2 regions of the Pseudoalteromonas sp. OF5H-5 genome follow, and region 1 is predicted to be linked to the other one. Evidence: predicted binding sites of a transcription regulator. Region 1 holds the regulator's gene; the other holds the start of a gene.
The links. The regulator sigma-54, encoded in region 1, starts transcription at its own class of promoters, with help from an activator protein. The targets are predictions, from matches to a motif close to GTTGGCACGNNNNTNGNNT.
Positions count from the first base shown of each region.

Region 1 (7,855 bases):
CACGACGATTTAACCAGCCTACTTGAGTCGATGGGCACTGGTTTGTTAGTCACTGAACTTATGGGGCAAGGTGTTAATACGGTAACTGGTGATTACTCTAGGGGAGCTGCTGGTTTTTGGGTCGAAAATGGAGAACTTCAATATCCTGTAAGTGAAATTACTATCGCTGGTAATTTAAAAGATATGTTTATGGGGATTGAAGGCGTTGGCGCTGATATTGAATGCCGAGGAGCAGTACAAACCGGCTCTATACTACTCAATAATATGCAAATAGCGGGCGAATAACTCCCTCTCTCAGCTCAAGAAATGCTGGTTTTGACCAGCATTTCCCGCTATTTTGACTCTATTACTGCTACACTAATAACCAAGTTGCGGTGCCAAGGAATGCAAAGATCCCTACGATATCAGTAACGGTTGTTAGTACCACACTACCAGCTAGCGCTGGATCGATATTCATTTTCTTTAACATAATTGGAATACTGGCACCTGCAATACCCGCTGCGACTAAGTTCATAAACATTGCGAAGGCAATTACAGCACCGAGTGTAAAATCCCACTGCCATATAGCAATAACCCCAGCGATCAAGACAGACCACAGCACGCCGTTTAAGGCGCCGATCGCCAGCTCTTTACCCATTAAAAACTTTTGGTTAGTCTGGTTAATATGACCAAGGGCAATACCGCGAATCACTAGGGTTAGCGTTTGGCTACCGGCAACGCCGCCCATACTTGGTACTATGCCATTTAACACCGCGAGAATAGGTAAAATATCCAAAGTACCTTCGAAGAAGCTTGCAACAAACGCAGCCATCAAGGCAGTTAGCAGGTTAATCCCAAGCCAAATAGAGCGGCGCTGGCTACTTTTTAAAACTGGCGCAAAGGTGTCTTCTTCATCTTCAAGACCTGCCATACTTAACAAGCTGTGCTCAGCATCTTCACGAATAACGTCAACAACGTCATCAATGGTGACACGGCCAAGCAAATGGGCGTTATCGTCAACGACGGGAGCTGAGATCCAGTTATGACGCTCAAAAAGCTGCGCCACTTCAGACTCATCCATGGAGATAGGGATCGTTTCCTTATCTTCATCCATCAAGTCTCGAACCATACTGTCAGGAGACTTAGTTAATAAGGTATTGACTGGTAAGGCACCCAAGAAACAGTTGTCTTTATCGACAACATATAGCTCATCTGTGCCGTCTGGCAATTCGCCTTTAAGACGTAGATATCTAAATACAACTTCCAAGGTAACATCGGGTCGAATAGTTACCGTGTCGGTGCTCATTAGCGCACCGGCAGAGTGTTCCTTGTAGGACAAAGCTTGTGTCGCACGTTCTCTATCTTGGCTATCCATCGCTCCGATAACGTCTTTGTAGACGGTATCAGGCAGGCTTCTTAGGACATCACCAAGGTCATCGTCGTCCATGTCTTCTGTAGCGGCGGCGATTAGCTCAGGTTCCATCTGGGCGATGATCCCAAGTCTTACGTCCTCTGACAGTTCCTCTAAGACATCCCCTTGGATATCTGGGTCAACAAGCTGCCACAGCATAGAGCGAATTTTATGAGGGGATGATTCTAAAAGCAGTGCAGTGTCACAAGGTGCTGTTTCTGCGAGCATACGCCTAACTTGAACAAACTGACCACTGTTTAAGGCGTTAGTTACCTTTTGGAGTTGTTCCAGTGTGTAGTCTTGTTCAAATACTTCAGGCATAGGCATCCTTTTTGATATTAATGGTGGTTAACGTGATTAAGTTAACCCTATTCATTTATTTTATCGCAGAAATCAATTTCTTAATTTGAATTTTATTCGTGTTGTTTCTGCTGGTGGGTTGCTATCGTTAATATACGTTAAAGGTGTACGCAACGATAAAGTAGGATTTTCCGGCAACTAGCTTTACTGCACGAAAGAAACCTAAATTGGTATTACAGTGTAACTCAGTTTATTAGGAACTACCAAGGTTTACGCTTAATTATGAGAGACTTATTAGACCACTTTGGTTACGGAGGAGGGGGAGATTAGCAGGGAGTAAATGAATCAGGCCTTATTGTTTTACTGACGATTACTCGGATTCATTAAACTTATTTTCTATCAGTCCGCCAATGGCGTCTAGTGCATACTGAGCATCAGGACCTTCACAAACCACTCGGACTTCTTTCCCTTGGCTGCTTTCAAGTAACAACAGCGCTAGTACGCTGTCAGCAGCAGCACTTTTGTCTCCTTGATATAAGGTCACTTCGGCATCAAATTGGGTTGCTAATTGCGCAAGAACCGTCGCTGCTCGAGCGTGCAGGCCGAGTTTGTTTTGGATTAAAAACGTATCTTCTAACATTTAACCCTCTTGCTCTCGGTGACGAATTTTGACGTTGGGATGGGTTTTAGCAAAACGTTCACCAATGGTTTGCGCTAAGTATACCGAGCGATGTTGCCCACCTGTACATCCTATTGCGATCGTTAGATAACTGCGATTGTTACGCTCTAAGTGTGGTAACCAAGTTTGTACGAAGGTTTGGATCTGCCAAGTAAACTTTTGCACGATGCTGTGACTCGACAAATAGTCTTTGACTGGCTGATCTAAGCCAGTTAGCGGCTTAAGCTCAGGCTCCCAATGTGGGTTGGGTAAAAAGCGCGCATCAAAAACGTAATCCGCTTGTTTTGGGATGCCGTGTTTAAAGCCGAAAGATTCAAAGGTAATAATGAGTTGTTTGTCTTTTTTACCTAAGATTTTTTCGCGGATATCTTCTGCAAGTTGATGAACGCTCAGGCCTGTAGTATCAATGAGAAAATCGGCGCGAGTGATCAGCACGTCTAACAATTCCCGTTCTTTCTTTATCGCAACATCTAATGGAAGATTATGCAGTGAAAGAGGGTGCAAACGGCGTGTTTCTGAGAAGCGCTTTATCAGGGTTTGATCGTCACTGTCTAAATAAAACAGGGTAGGTTTGGCAAAGCCTGGTAAGTATTCAAGAATGTCATTAAACTCGTCCTGTTCTTTAGGTAAGTTTCTAACATCAATACTGACTGCAATTTTATTATAATTGTCCGAAACACTGCGGACTAAAGACGGCAGCAAATTGACCGGAATGTTATCCACACAATAGTAGCCTAAGTCTTCCAATACTCGAAGCGCTACAGATTTACCAGAGCCTGAGCGGCCACTGATAATGATAAGCTCGAGTCCTTTTTCTTCATCACTCATCAAGTTCACCTTGGATCACTGCATATAACTCATCATCACTTTTTGCTTGCCTAAGCATTTTGCAAAAAGACTTGTCTTTGAGTGTATCAGCAATCGCCGCTAAGGTCTTCAGGTGTTGTTGATTATCACCTTCAGGTACGATGAACGCGACAAAAATATCGACAGGCTGCTTATCTATGGCTTCAAACTGGATCCCTTGCTCGCTGACAAGCACCATAGCAAGGATTTTATCCAAACCTTCAAGTCGACCATGGGGAATGGCAATGCCTTTACCGATCCCTGTGCTGCCTAATTTCTCTCGCGCCATTAAGGCGTCCAAGATAGCATGCTGACTGGTATTTGGAATTTGGCTATGAGCCAGTTCGCTGATGTATTCTAAAATACGTTTTTTGCTATTAAAAAGGACCGCAGCTTTACTGCAGTCCTTGTTCACTAATTCACTTAATTTCATCTTAGTGTCGAGTGAGCTTCTCTTTGTGTTTAATAACTTGACGATCTAGCTTGTCGATAAGGCCATCAATTGCGGCATACATATCTTGATGCTCTGTTGATGCAAATAGCTCGCCGCCGTTTACGTGTAATGTTGCTTCTGCTTTTTGTACTAGTTTCTCGACATCAAGGATCACATGCACATTATTGATATGATCAAAGTGCCTTTCTAGCTTCGCAAACTTGTTGGTGACATAGTCTCTTAATGAGTCAGTAATTTCTACATGGCGACCAGTTAGATTTAGTTGCATAAGCATTTTTCCTTCTTGGGTTTTACGTCTTATATCAAGCTTTTACGCTGATTTGACGGTGGAATGGCTAGGGATTCACGATATTTTGCAATCGTACGTCTCGCTACCTTAATTCCTTGCTCAGCTAAGATATCTGCAATTTTGCTGTCACTCAATGGCTTCGCGGTATTCTCTGCAGCTATCAGCTTTTTGATAAGTGCTCTAATTGCTGTAGAAGAGCACTCACCTCCATTTTCCGTACTTACATGGCTAGAGAAGAAATACTTCAGCTCAAATATTCCCCGAGGTGTATGCATGTATTTTTGTGTTGTCACACGGGAAATTGTGGACTCATGCATCTCAACCATTTCAGCAACATCATTTAGCACCATAGGGCGCATTGCTTCGGGGCCATGTTCAAAGAATGCCTGTTGTTGTTGCACAATGCAATTGGTAACTTTTAATAAAGTATCATTTCGGCTTTCTAAGCTTTTAATAAACCACTTTGCTTCTTGTAAATGTGAGCGAATAAACTGACTATCCGTACTGGATTTCGCCGTTCTAGACATCGCAGCGTAATGGTCATTTACTCTTATTTTAGGCATAGCATCAGGATTTAGCTCTACGACCCAACGACCTTTTACTTTTTTCACCGATACGTCAGGGATCACATATTCAGGCTCTTCATGAATAATGCTTGCCGCAGGCTTTGGGTTAAGGCTATGTATTAACGTCATGACCTCTTTGAGATCGGCTTCTTTAAGGCGCGTTTTCTTAGCCAAAGTTCGATAGTCACGGCTGGCAAGCAAGTCGATATGCTCTGTCAGGATCATTTTTGTTTCGGCAATCCATGGGGTATCTGGGGCGAATTGGTTTAGCTGAATGCATAAGCATTCTTGTAAACTACGCGCTGCGATACCGACAGGGTCAAAAAGCTGAATGCGTTTGAGTACGGCTTCGACTTCATCTAGCTCAATAGGCTCTTCGCTATTCTCGTCATTAATGCTTTCTAAAATGTCTTCGCAAGACAGTGTTAGAATGCCTGACAGGTCGACCGCTTCAATAATCGCAATCGCAATAGCTCTATCTGTTGGACTAAATGGTGTCAGTTCGAGTTGCCACATGAGATAATCGTGGAGAGATTCAGAGGTTTCCCCTTGATAAACATTATCGTCATCGGGAAGTGGACCTGAGCTTGCAGCAGGCGCTGCACTCATATACTCGTCCCAAGTGACATCCATGGCAAGGTCATCGCTCACAGTGTCTTTGCTCATGGCGGTATCTGAGTCTATCTCATAGTCACTAACCTGCGTTTCATCGGCTGAATCTTGATTGTCGTCAGCACGGCTCTTTTCTTGGCTGTGTTGGTCAGCGTTTTCGCCGTCAGTATTATCACCTTCTTCCACTTCCAACAATGGATTGCTGTCTAATGCTTCTTGTATTTCTTGTTGCAGATCCAATGTACTAAGCTGCAGCAAGCGAATGGCTTGTTGCAGTTGCGGAGTCATTGTAAGTTGCTGCCCCATGCGCAGCTGTAATGATTGCCTCATGTATCTCTAACAATCCTTTTTAACAGTTATTAATACTACGTCTTAACTATAGCTTGAATTGTTCGCCTAGGTAGACATCTCTTACGGTTTGATCTGCCAAAACATGTTCTGGCGTGCCTGCAGCGATTAACTCACCATGTGAAACGATGTAGGCCTTTTCACATACGTCCAGTGTTTCTCTAACGTTATGATCGGTGATAAGCACACCGATACCACGGTTTTTTAGGTGCTCTATGATTGTCTTTATATCTAACACCGAAATAGGATCAACACCAGCAAAAGGTTCATCTAACAGGATAAACTTAGGGTTTGCGGCTAAAGCACGAGCAATTTCGACTCGTCTTCTTTCGCCTCCCGACAATGCCATGCCCTGTGAGTCGCGAATGTGTTGAATATTAAACTCATCCAGTAACTCGTTTAGTTCAGCTTCTCTTTCAACTTTAGATAAGTCTTTTCGAGTTTCTAAAATCGCCATCAAATTTTGATAGACCGTGAGTTTTCTAAAGATTGAAGACTCTTGCGGTAGATAGCCAATACCAAGTCGTGCACGGCTGTGCATCGGTAACAAAGTGATATCTTCGTCATCAATCTGAATATAGCCTTTGTCGCTTGGTACTAACCCTACAATCATGTAGAACGTAGTGGTTTTACCTGCACCATTTGGTCCTAATAAGCCTACAATACTGCCAGCCTGAACACTTAAACCAACATTTTTGACGACCTGACGACCCTTATAACTCTTTGCTAGACCAGTTGCTTTGAGCTCGCTCATTAATTGTTACCTTCTTCCTGCGCTTTTTTCTCTTTAGCGTCTTTTTTGTCATCAACAGGAACAAGGATGGTTCTTACTCGAGAGTCTTCTTGGTCTGAGCGCTCAGCGCTGATCAATTGCTTTTCAATGTCATAGGTGATGACTTGAGCATTGATTTTTTGCCCAGTTTGATTGATTTCAGCATCACCAGAAATCACTAGGGTTCCCTTCGCTACGTCGTAACGGATTTCATTTGCTTTGGCTTCTAGCAAGTTGCCATCGGGTTGACGTTCGCTAAAAGTGGCAGGGCTGCCAGTTGCCACAAGCAGTTGCTTGTTAATGCCAAGTTCCGCGCGACGGTGGACCTCTAGGCGATCGGCATTTATCTTTCTGTTGCCATGAATAATAACAACATTCTGTTCAAAAATACCGATGTTGCTTTGCAGTTGAGCTTGCTGACGGCCAGCATCAATAATGACTTCATTTTGTTCTGCAGCAATTGCTAGAGTAGAACTTGCAAGCAAGCCGATGAAAACTAGTTTGTTAATGATTTTACTGGTCATAATAAATTGTCTTTGTGTGGTTGATGAGTTCGATCACTTGCTTTTGTAGATCCGCATGCAGTCCTTTACCTGTGATCCTAAGACTAGGACCGTTGATAACGACAGGGTGTTCCGACTTCATCAATTTTTGCTTAATTTCAACTCTTACATTATCGGCATTGATATCCGTGATCATGGCGTTAGGTGTTAAATTCTTTGCCAACACATTGCCCTCTAATATCAAGGTGTTGTTTTCGTATAGGGTTGCTTCTAATGCGCTTATTTGCCAATTCTGTTCACCGTTATATAAGGTGAAAATGGGCTTTTCAAAGTGACTAAAGCCAAGATCTTGATACAACTCCATCTTATCAGCAGTTACCTGATAGTTTAATAAGCCATTTTCACTATAGGTCGTTTGCTGAAGCGTGGTTGCAACATAATCGGGTTTAGCTAACGGTTCATCTTCGTTTGCTGGATCCGCCTCTGATGGATTAAACATGGGCGACCACATCCATACCATTAAAGAAGCGAAAACAATGAGTAAGATGACACGTAATACGGTCATGTACTTGATCCTTTGGAAGTCAATAAGTGATTTTGGCTGAGCATTAGAAGATCAGTTAGTTCTCTCACGGCACCAAAGCCACCTGGCATCAAGGTCGTGTAATGGGCGATATGTTTAACAAGAGGATGTGCATCATTGACGGCAACGGCAAAACCAACTCGTTCCATTACGGGTAGATCTGGGCCATCATCACCAATATATGCAATTTCGTCATCATTAAGGTTGAGCTTAGTCTTCAGTTCATCATATGCCACTAACTTGTTTTCTTGACCTTGGTAAATATAAGTTACATTTAAACTAGTCATGCGTTGCTGAACTATTTGTGAATGTCTACCTGTGATAACGGCGACTTCGATACCACTATCAATCAAGGCCTTAATACCAAACCCGTCTTTGGTATTAAATGCTTTCAGTTCTTCACCATTGTTACCAAGGTATATACGGCCATCTGAGAATACGCCATCAATATCGCAAATTAATAATTTGATTTGTTTTGCTTTTTCCCAAGCTTCAGTTGAAATCGTCTGATAT
Region 1 is NZ_JAKGBF010000002.1:40,563-48,417, forward strand. It holds gene pmbA (metalloprotease PmbA) at 1-285, shown strand, start outside; gene mgtE (magnesium transporter) at 353-1,711, opposite strand; gene L1271_RS03050 (HPr family phosphocarrier protein) at 2,061-2,330, opposite strand; gene rapZ (RNase adapter RapZ) at 2,331-3,197, opposite strand; gene ptsN (PTS IIA-like nitrogen regulatory protein PtsN) at 3,190-3,648, opposite strand; gene hpf (ribosome hibernation promoting factor) at 3,650-3,937, opposite strand; gene L1271_RS03070 (RNA polymerase factor sigma-54) at 3,967-5,466, opposite strand; gene lptB (LPS export ABC transporter ATP-binding protein) at 5,513-6,238, opposite strand; gene lptA (lipopolysaccharide transport periplasmic protein LptA) at 6,238-6,780, opposite strand; gene lptC (LPS export ABC transporter periplasmic protein LptC) at 6,770-7,324, opposite strand; gene kdsC (3-deoxy-manno-octulosonate-8-phosphatase KdsC) at 7,321-7,855, opposite strand, start outside.

Region 2 (7,855 bases), on a different contig from region 1:
ACAGACAAAACCACTGGTGATAATATCGGCCTTTGGTATTTAGACCCGTTCGCACGTAAAGGTAAACGATCAGGTGCATGGGCGTTGTCATATCGTAGTCATACAACATTTGATGGTAAAACAAATGTGCTTAGCTCAAACAACTCCAACTTTGTGAAAGCACCAGAAGGTGAAGCGACCTTAATTTCTTGGTCAGATGCAGAAACCTATTTCCACGAGTTTGGTCATGCGCTGCATGCGCTTTCATCAAACGTGAAGTATCCAAGTTCAAACTCTGGTGTTCGTGACTACACCGAGTTCCAATCTCAGTTATTGGAGCGTTGGTTGGCGACAGACGAAGTGATCAATCGTTACTTAGTTCACTATAAAACAGGCAAACCTATGCCTAAAGCGTTAATCGAGAAAATCAAGAAGTCAGCAACCTTTAACCAAGGTTTCGCGACGACTGAATACCTTGGATCGGCTATTATGGATATGCTTTTCCATACCACAGATCCTGACAAGATTGGCGACCCTGTTGCATTCGAAAAGTCTCAGTTAGGTGCGCTAGGCATGCCGGACGAGGTCGTGATGCGTCATCGTACAACTCACTTTGGTCACGTATTCTCAGGTGAAGGTTATTCAGCGGGTTACTACGGTTACCTGTGGGCTGAGGTATTAACTTCTGATGCAGCAGAAGCGTTTGCAGAAGCGCCAGGTGGCTTCTACGACAAAGACGTTGCACAGCGTTTAGTGGATTACCTATTCTCAGTTCGCAACTCAATGGATCCAGCAGAAGCGTATCGCAAGTTTAGAGGCCGTGACGCTGAAGTTGAAGCGCTTATGCGTGATAGAGGCTTTCCTGTAGAGCAGTAAAAAGTTTACTCTGCTATTCGGATAATAAAAAACCCCTGAACCAAGGGGTTTTTTATTAAGCTTTAGCTTTTGGATTTCGTGCCGTCACCAAATAGGGATTTAAGGCCGTCGGCAAATTGCTTTATTTGTGCTTTCATTGAGCGCTTTACGCTAATTTCAATGCTACCCAAAATCATTCTACCGTGAACATAAATTCGTGGACGCTGTTTCACCTGCCCTGCAGATGCAAGCGTATTTCTAGTGTTTTCTACTGAACCCATAACATTACGAATATCGGTGATGACATCGACTGTGTCTGGTACGAAGATTTCATCACTGCCTAAAATGCAATCTATATAAATATGTACTTCAGGGTGACTAAAAATTGCGTTGGTAAAATCTAGTTCCAAGCTGCCAAGGTAATTTTTTAGTTGGATCTCTTTAGGTACGATCCACTCGCCACTGCGATGGTTGGAACTAAGTATAGAGGTAATGCTTATCGCCTCAGCACCATCTACGCTTGAGGTAAATTTTGGACCCAAACGAGCGGCTTTTTCGCTGTGATATCTTGCATCCGACTTTAGCGGTAAATCAGCACTAAGTGCTGCAATTTGTTCTTGTTCGTTCAGGTCGTATGCTTTATCCAATCGTCTCTCGAATGCATCAGCCGAAAGCTCACCGTGGCTGTAATTTAGAATTAACTGGTCAATCACCTCTTCCCTAACGGATTCGAGAGGCCTATCTTTTAATGGTACAGACATATGGTTGGTTCCGTTCTCTTGATTTATGCTTATAGAAGCAACAACCAAGCCAACATTAAATCATTTATAAAACAAGTGGTTAGTGTTTTTTAATATCAACTTACTCTATTTATTTACTAATATTTAGTTGTACAAAATAGTATTTGGTCAAAATTACCACTATTAGATGGCAGGCAACGCAGTAGCGCAGGTGTAGTTTGATATTGTCAGTCACTTTGCTATGGTAGTAGGTGTTCGCAAAACAACCAAAGGAGATTAGTTATGGCGAAGAAAAGCGATGTCAAAGCGCTTAAAAAAGAGCTGAAAGCGCGTAAAGCAAAGATTGAAAAGCATGAAGCAAAAATCAAAAAGCTGAAAAAAGCGATTAAAAAGGCTTAAAAGCCAAGTAGCCCTAACGTAAAGGGATAAGCAAGTGAGCGGTAAATATACCGCTCTTTTTGCGATTAAATCGAAAGATGGCTATATAGCAACCAAGTTCCCACACAGATTAAGATCACCCCACCAAAGGTTTCAGCTCGACTACCAAGGAACTTTCCAGCCGAATGCCCAATCATCACACCAATTGTTACCATCATGGTGGTGGCAAGGCCAATGAGCGAAGCGGCGAGCCATATATTCACATCAACAAATGCGAGACTGACACCGACAGCCATTGCATCAATACTGGTACCAAACGCTGTGATAATGGTTTTTAACCAAGGTTGCTTTGCGTGCTGTGCTGGCGCATCGTCATTACCCTTAAGGCTCTCATAAATCATATGAGCGCCAAGTCCTAACAGTAAGATAAAGGCAATCCAGTGATCCCAAGCCTCGACATAGCCAGCTGCAGATTGTCCTATTAACCAGCCAATCAGCGGCGTACAGGCTTCAATAACACCAAAAATGAGGCCGATTTTTATGGCTTCGGTAAGCCGAGGTGATTTTAGGCTGGCGCCTTTACCGATTGCCGCGGCAAACGCATCGGTAGACATGGCGTATGCTAACAGTAGCAGGGTGACGAAATTCATTTACATTGCTCCGGTCGGGCGATTTGAGTCCACGACATATCCACACGCCCGACCACAGGCATGGATATATCGATGGTCTCGCCAACCGAGAGGTGTCCGCACCATGGCATTTTGGCCAATTATGTTGATACGAACTCTTCCGAGCATTGGAAGCTGGCTACTCCCCAACGAGTTGCGATAATATCAAGAATTGTTCTAAATAGAAATCTAAGTTTATAGCTAGCTCTACACGATATGGTGAATGAGTTGGCTCCATTTTTAGTTATTTATCTTATAGCAATACACTAAAGCAGCTCCCTTTTCCTACTTCAGAGGTTGCGCTGATCCGCCCTTTGTGGCGATGGATAATTTGTTGGCTGAGTGCAAGTCCAATTCCTGAGCCATGAGATTTCGTGGTAAAAAATGGTACGAATATTTTCTCAAGTGCGCTGGGCTCTATTCCTTCCCCGTTATCAGCAACTTTGATCTCACATTTGCCGTAGCGATTAATCGTTGCTGATATAGTCACTATTTTTTCTTGGCTGTTATGTTTCATGGCATCTTTGGCGTTATTTAGTAGATTGAGCAGCACTTGCTCTATCATCTTTCTATCAACATTAATGCTCAGCGCAGCGGGCGTCACGTCAAAGTGTAGAGTGATATTGGCGTCACTAAAGTCGCTTTTTATCAGTGGTGTAATGTCGTCAAATAAAGTCTGTACCGCAAGCGGTTGGAGGTCAAGTTCAGGAATATGCGTGAGCTTTCTGTAGTTATCAATAAAGCCAAGTAAAGACTGGCTTCTAATACCAATCGCTTGCAGGCTTTGTAGGTAGTCTTCAACGAGTTCTTGGTCTGTCACCGCTTCAGCTAACTGATTATTGGTGATATTAACTAGCGTATTTGAGAGTGAATAAATCGGTGCGACGGAGTTTCCTATTTCATGGATAAGCACGCGGATCAGCTTTTGCCAAGACTCGATTTGGGTACTCTCTAGCTGCTCTGAAATCGCGGTGAAAAGCCAAAGTTGGTACTGATTACCTTGATTGGAAAACGTAAAATATTTAAATAGTAAGTCTTTGGCGATGTGGCTACCTACTTTGGCTTGTTCAAGCTCTGGGTGTGCTGCAAGTAATGAGTGTCCAGACTCTGCGCCGCGAATATCCAACAATTGCTTTGCGCTGTTATTACAAATCAAAATGGTGTGGCCATTTTTGATAAGGATCAGACCTGCTTCTATGTGTTGTAGCATGGTTTCGTAAGTAGTGACGAGCTCTGCCTGTTTGGTTTTATCTTGCTGAGCTTTCTGAATAAGCTCGTTACAGGTTGTAAGTGCTTGCTTACTTATTGGGTGCTTATTATCAATTCTAAAGCTGCCATCTTGATACTTGAGCGCAGTAAACACCTCTTCGAATTGTTGTTTCTGTCTTTGCAGTGTGGCAATAGACAGCACTGTGAATAGCACTGCAATCGCAATGGATAACCCACTAAACAAAAAGACGTAGCTGTGGAGAAAGCCCAACACACCAAGTGTGGCGAATACAATGGCTGCGAGTTGAAAAATGGCCATGCGAACGAGGCTATTATTCCACATCATACTTCTCCATTTTACGGTACAGTGACGCGCGGGTGATCCCAAGCGCTTTAGCCGCATGGCTGATATTTCCCTTAAAGTCTCGGACCGCCCGCTCTATGGTGTGCTGCTCTATTTTTGCGAGGTTATAGGTGTCAATAAAGCCCGCACTCTCCTCAGAGCTTGCCCCTGGACTGGCGAGCTGAAACTGTAATTGGGTTGAGTCAGATAAAATAACTGCGCGTTCAACCAAGTGTTGTAATTCTCGGATGTTACCGGGCCATTGATACTTGACTAAATCAGCCATCATTTTGTCGCTGACCGTTTTGCACTGTAGCTTGTACTTTTTGCTGTATAGATCAGCATAAAACTCAATAAGTAGTGGAATATCTTGGGGTCTATCTCGTAGTGCTGGAAGTGTGATCTCTACGGTATTAATGCGGTATAACAAGTCCTGACGAAAACTGCCTTCGCGCACCATGTCATACAAATTCATATTGGTTGCGGTGATAAGGCGCAGATCAACCTCTATTTGTTTGCTGCCTCCCACTGGTGTAACCACTCGATTTTGGATCGCAGTAAGCAACTTTCCCTGTAACTCGAGCGGAATATTGGCTATTTCATCTAAAAATAAAGTACCGGATTCCGCAAGCTCAAAGCGACCTGGCTTATTGGCTTTCGCATCTGTAAATGCGCCTTTCATATGGCCGAACAATTCACTTTCGAACAAAGAGCTGGCTATCGTGCCCATATCGACAGACATGAAGGTATTGTCTTTTCGTAAAGACTGTTTATGTAGCTCTCTGGCAACGACTTCTTTACCTGTCCCGCTTTCGCCTAAGATTAAGACATTGGCATCGGTTTTGGCGGCCTTTTCTATGGTTTGAAAAACTTGCTCCATTGCTGGACTCGAGGCAATTAAATGCTCGAATGGTTTGTTTTGCGCAGCCATTGAGATTTGTGCGATTTGCGTGAGCTTCTTGGACTTTTGCCGTTGTGCGCTCAACTCGATGCAATTGGCAACCGTTGCGAGTAGCTTTTCATTTTGCCAAGGCTTGAGGACAAAATCGTTGGCACCAAGTTTGATGGCATCCACTGCCATCGTTAGGTCGCCATAGGCGGTGAAGAGTACAACCACGGCATCTTCATCCAAGGCTTTTATTTGTTTTAGCCAGTAGAATCCTTCGGCGCCGGAGGTTGATTCTCGAGTAAAGTTCATGTCGAGCAATATCAGTGCAAAGTCCTGTTCCGACATTGTTTTAGCGATATCGTGGGGATTATCTAGCGTCACGACTTTTTTGTAATATTGTTTGAGCAACATTCTCGTGGCGACGAGAATTTCGCTGTTGTCGTCGACAACTAAAATTGCCTTATCGCAGATAGTCATTACATTTCCTTTCCTCATCAAACTGTACGATATCGTACACTAGGTGTTTAATTTTTTTACACTCTTTTGTTCCATTATTCCATAAAATTATTTTATGCCTTTGATTTTTATTTATTTTTTAGTTTGGCATGAAACTTGAGTTATTAGGCTAACCTAAACTCAAGAGAGTGACAAAATGGACAGAAAAATAACACCTAACAAAAGATTTCAGCTGTGGTGGCTGGCGCTACCTGTCATCATGGTAGCGTATTTTGCATTTGATAGTGCAGCGAGTAGCAGCGGGGAGCGTGTTAATCTGGCGATGGATAAAGTCAAGATAAGTACAGTGACAAAGGGCGAGTTTCATGATCTTATTCCGCTTAGAGGCAGCATCATGCCGAGTAAGTCTGTGTATCTAGATGCCATCGAAGGTGGGCGAGTCGAAGCGCGCTTCGTCGAAGAAGGTGCGATGGTTAAAAAGGGTGACAAACTGCTCGCACTGAGCAACACCAGTTTGCAGCTAGATGTGATCTCCCGTGAGGCGCAGATCTCAGAGCAGCTCAATAACCTACACAATACCCGCTTAGCGATAGATCAAAACCGTTTAAACTTAAAACGAAACCTATTAGAGCTAGATTTTCAGGTAAGTCAAAGTGAGCGAAAGCTTGCGCAGTTCAAGCGCCTTGGTAGCGGGAATTTAGTTTCAAAAGATGAGCTACAAGCGGCCGAAGATGAAACTGAGTATCTAAAAAACCGCCGCAAGTTAATTATTGAGCAGCAGCAACAAGATGAAAAAATCCGTACGGCACAAATTGCACAGCTAGAAGATAGCGTCGAGCAGCTTAATAAAAACTTAGGTTTTGCGCGTAAAAATCTTGAAAATCTAATTATCAAAGCGCCTATGGATGGTCAATTGACTGCGCTAGATGCGGAATTAGGCGCGTCAAAGGCGAGAGGAGCACGTTTAGGGCAAGTTGATATTGTGTCTGAATATAAAGTGTCGGCCCAAATTGATGAGTTTTACCTAGGCCGTGTGTATGCGGGACAAACCGCAAGGTTAACGCTGCAGGGAAAGCCGTATGAGCTAACGCTCGCAAAGGTCTATGCCGAAGTGTCAAATGGCCGCTTTGAAGTGGATTTAACTTTTAATGCTGCGCTGCCCAGCGACATTCGTAGAGGTCAAAGTTTGCAGTTGGAGTTGTTATTAGCAGATGCGAAAGCCGCGACTCTAATACCAAATGGTGGATTTTATCAAGATACCGCTGGCAAGTGGGTATTTGTACTAGAGCAGGGCAGCCAAGTGGCGGTGAAGAAATCGGTGACGTTTGGCGAGCGTAATAACAAATATATTGAAGTACTTGATGGGCTGGCAGTCGGCGACCGAGTGATCACTTCAAGTTACAGCAGCTTTAAAGACATGCAGTCAGTCAGTTTGACTCGTTAATAGAATTAAAAGGCAAAAGAATATGTTACATCTAACTAAAATAAATAAAGTTTTTCGTACTGAGCTGGTTGAGACTTACGCCCTTGAGGATGTCACGGTGACCGTAGAGCGTGGCGAGTTTGTTGCTATCATGGGGCAGTCAGGTTCAGGTAAGTCTACCTTACTCAATATCATCGGCATGCTAGACCATATTGATGGTGGCGAGTATGTTTTTGATGGCAAGGACATCAGCCATTTAAGTGAAGGTCAGCTTGCTGATATTCGTAAAGACAATATTGGCTTTATCTTCCAAAGTTTTAACCTTATTGATGAGCTCACTGTGTATGAAAACGTTGAGCTTCCGCTTATTTATCAGGGGATCTCTAAAGCCGAGCGAGCACTGCGTGTGACAGCCGTGCTTGAAAAAGTGAATATTGCGCATCGCAAAGATCATTACCCACAGCAACTTTCAGGTGGTCAACAGCAAAGAGTTGCAGTTGGACGTGCCATTGTCGCAAAGCCAAAAATGATTCTAGCGGATGAGCCAACCGGTAATCTTGACTCAAAAAATGGTGAAGAAGTCATGGGGCTGTTAGCACAGCTTAACCAAGAAGGGGTAACGATAGTCATGGTGACGCACTCAGATCACCATGCAAATTACGCGCATCGCACGATCCATGTTTTGGATGGCCATATTGTTTCGAGTCAAATGCAGGAGGTTCGCTGTGCTTAAAAATTACTTGTTAATCGCGTATCGCAGCTTGCTGCAACAAAAACTCTACTCAACAATCAATATTTTGGGTTTGGCGATTGGTTTAGCTATTTGTATCAGTATGGCTATTTTTGTTGAATCTGAACTGGGTTACGACAAGTTTATTAAGGGTCATGAGCAAATCTATCGCTCGTCTGTAAAAT
Region 2 is NZ_JAKGBF010000003.1:6,586-14,440, reverse strand. It holds gene L1271_RS05005 (M3 family metallopeptidase) at 1-855, shown strand, start outside; gene L1271_RS05000 (LiaF domain-containing protein) at 918-1,595, opposite strand; gene L1271_RS04995 (manganese efflux pump MntP) at 2,039-2,602, opposite strand; yybP-ykoY riboswitch at 2,610-2,780, opposite strand; gene L1271_RS04990 (sensor histidine kinase) at 2,874-4,175, opposite strand; gene L1271_RS04985 (sigma-54-dependent transcriptional regulator) at 4,162-5,538, opposite strand; gene L1271_RS04980 (efflux RND transporter periplasmic adaptor subunit) at 5,714-6,961, shown strand; gene L1271_RS04975 (ABC transporter ATP-binding protein) at 6,984-7,673, shown strand; gene L1271_RS04970 (ABC transporter permease) at 7,666-7,855, shown strand, end outside.
Region 2: the regulator sigma-54 is predicted to act here: its motif matches at 1,631-1,649, upstream of L1271_RS05000 (LiaF domain-containing protein).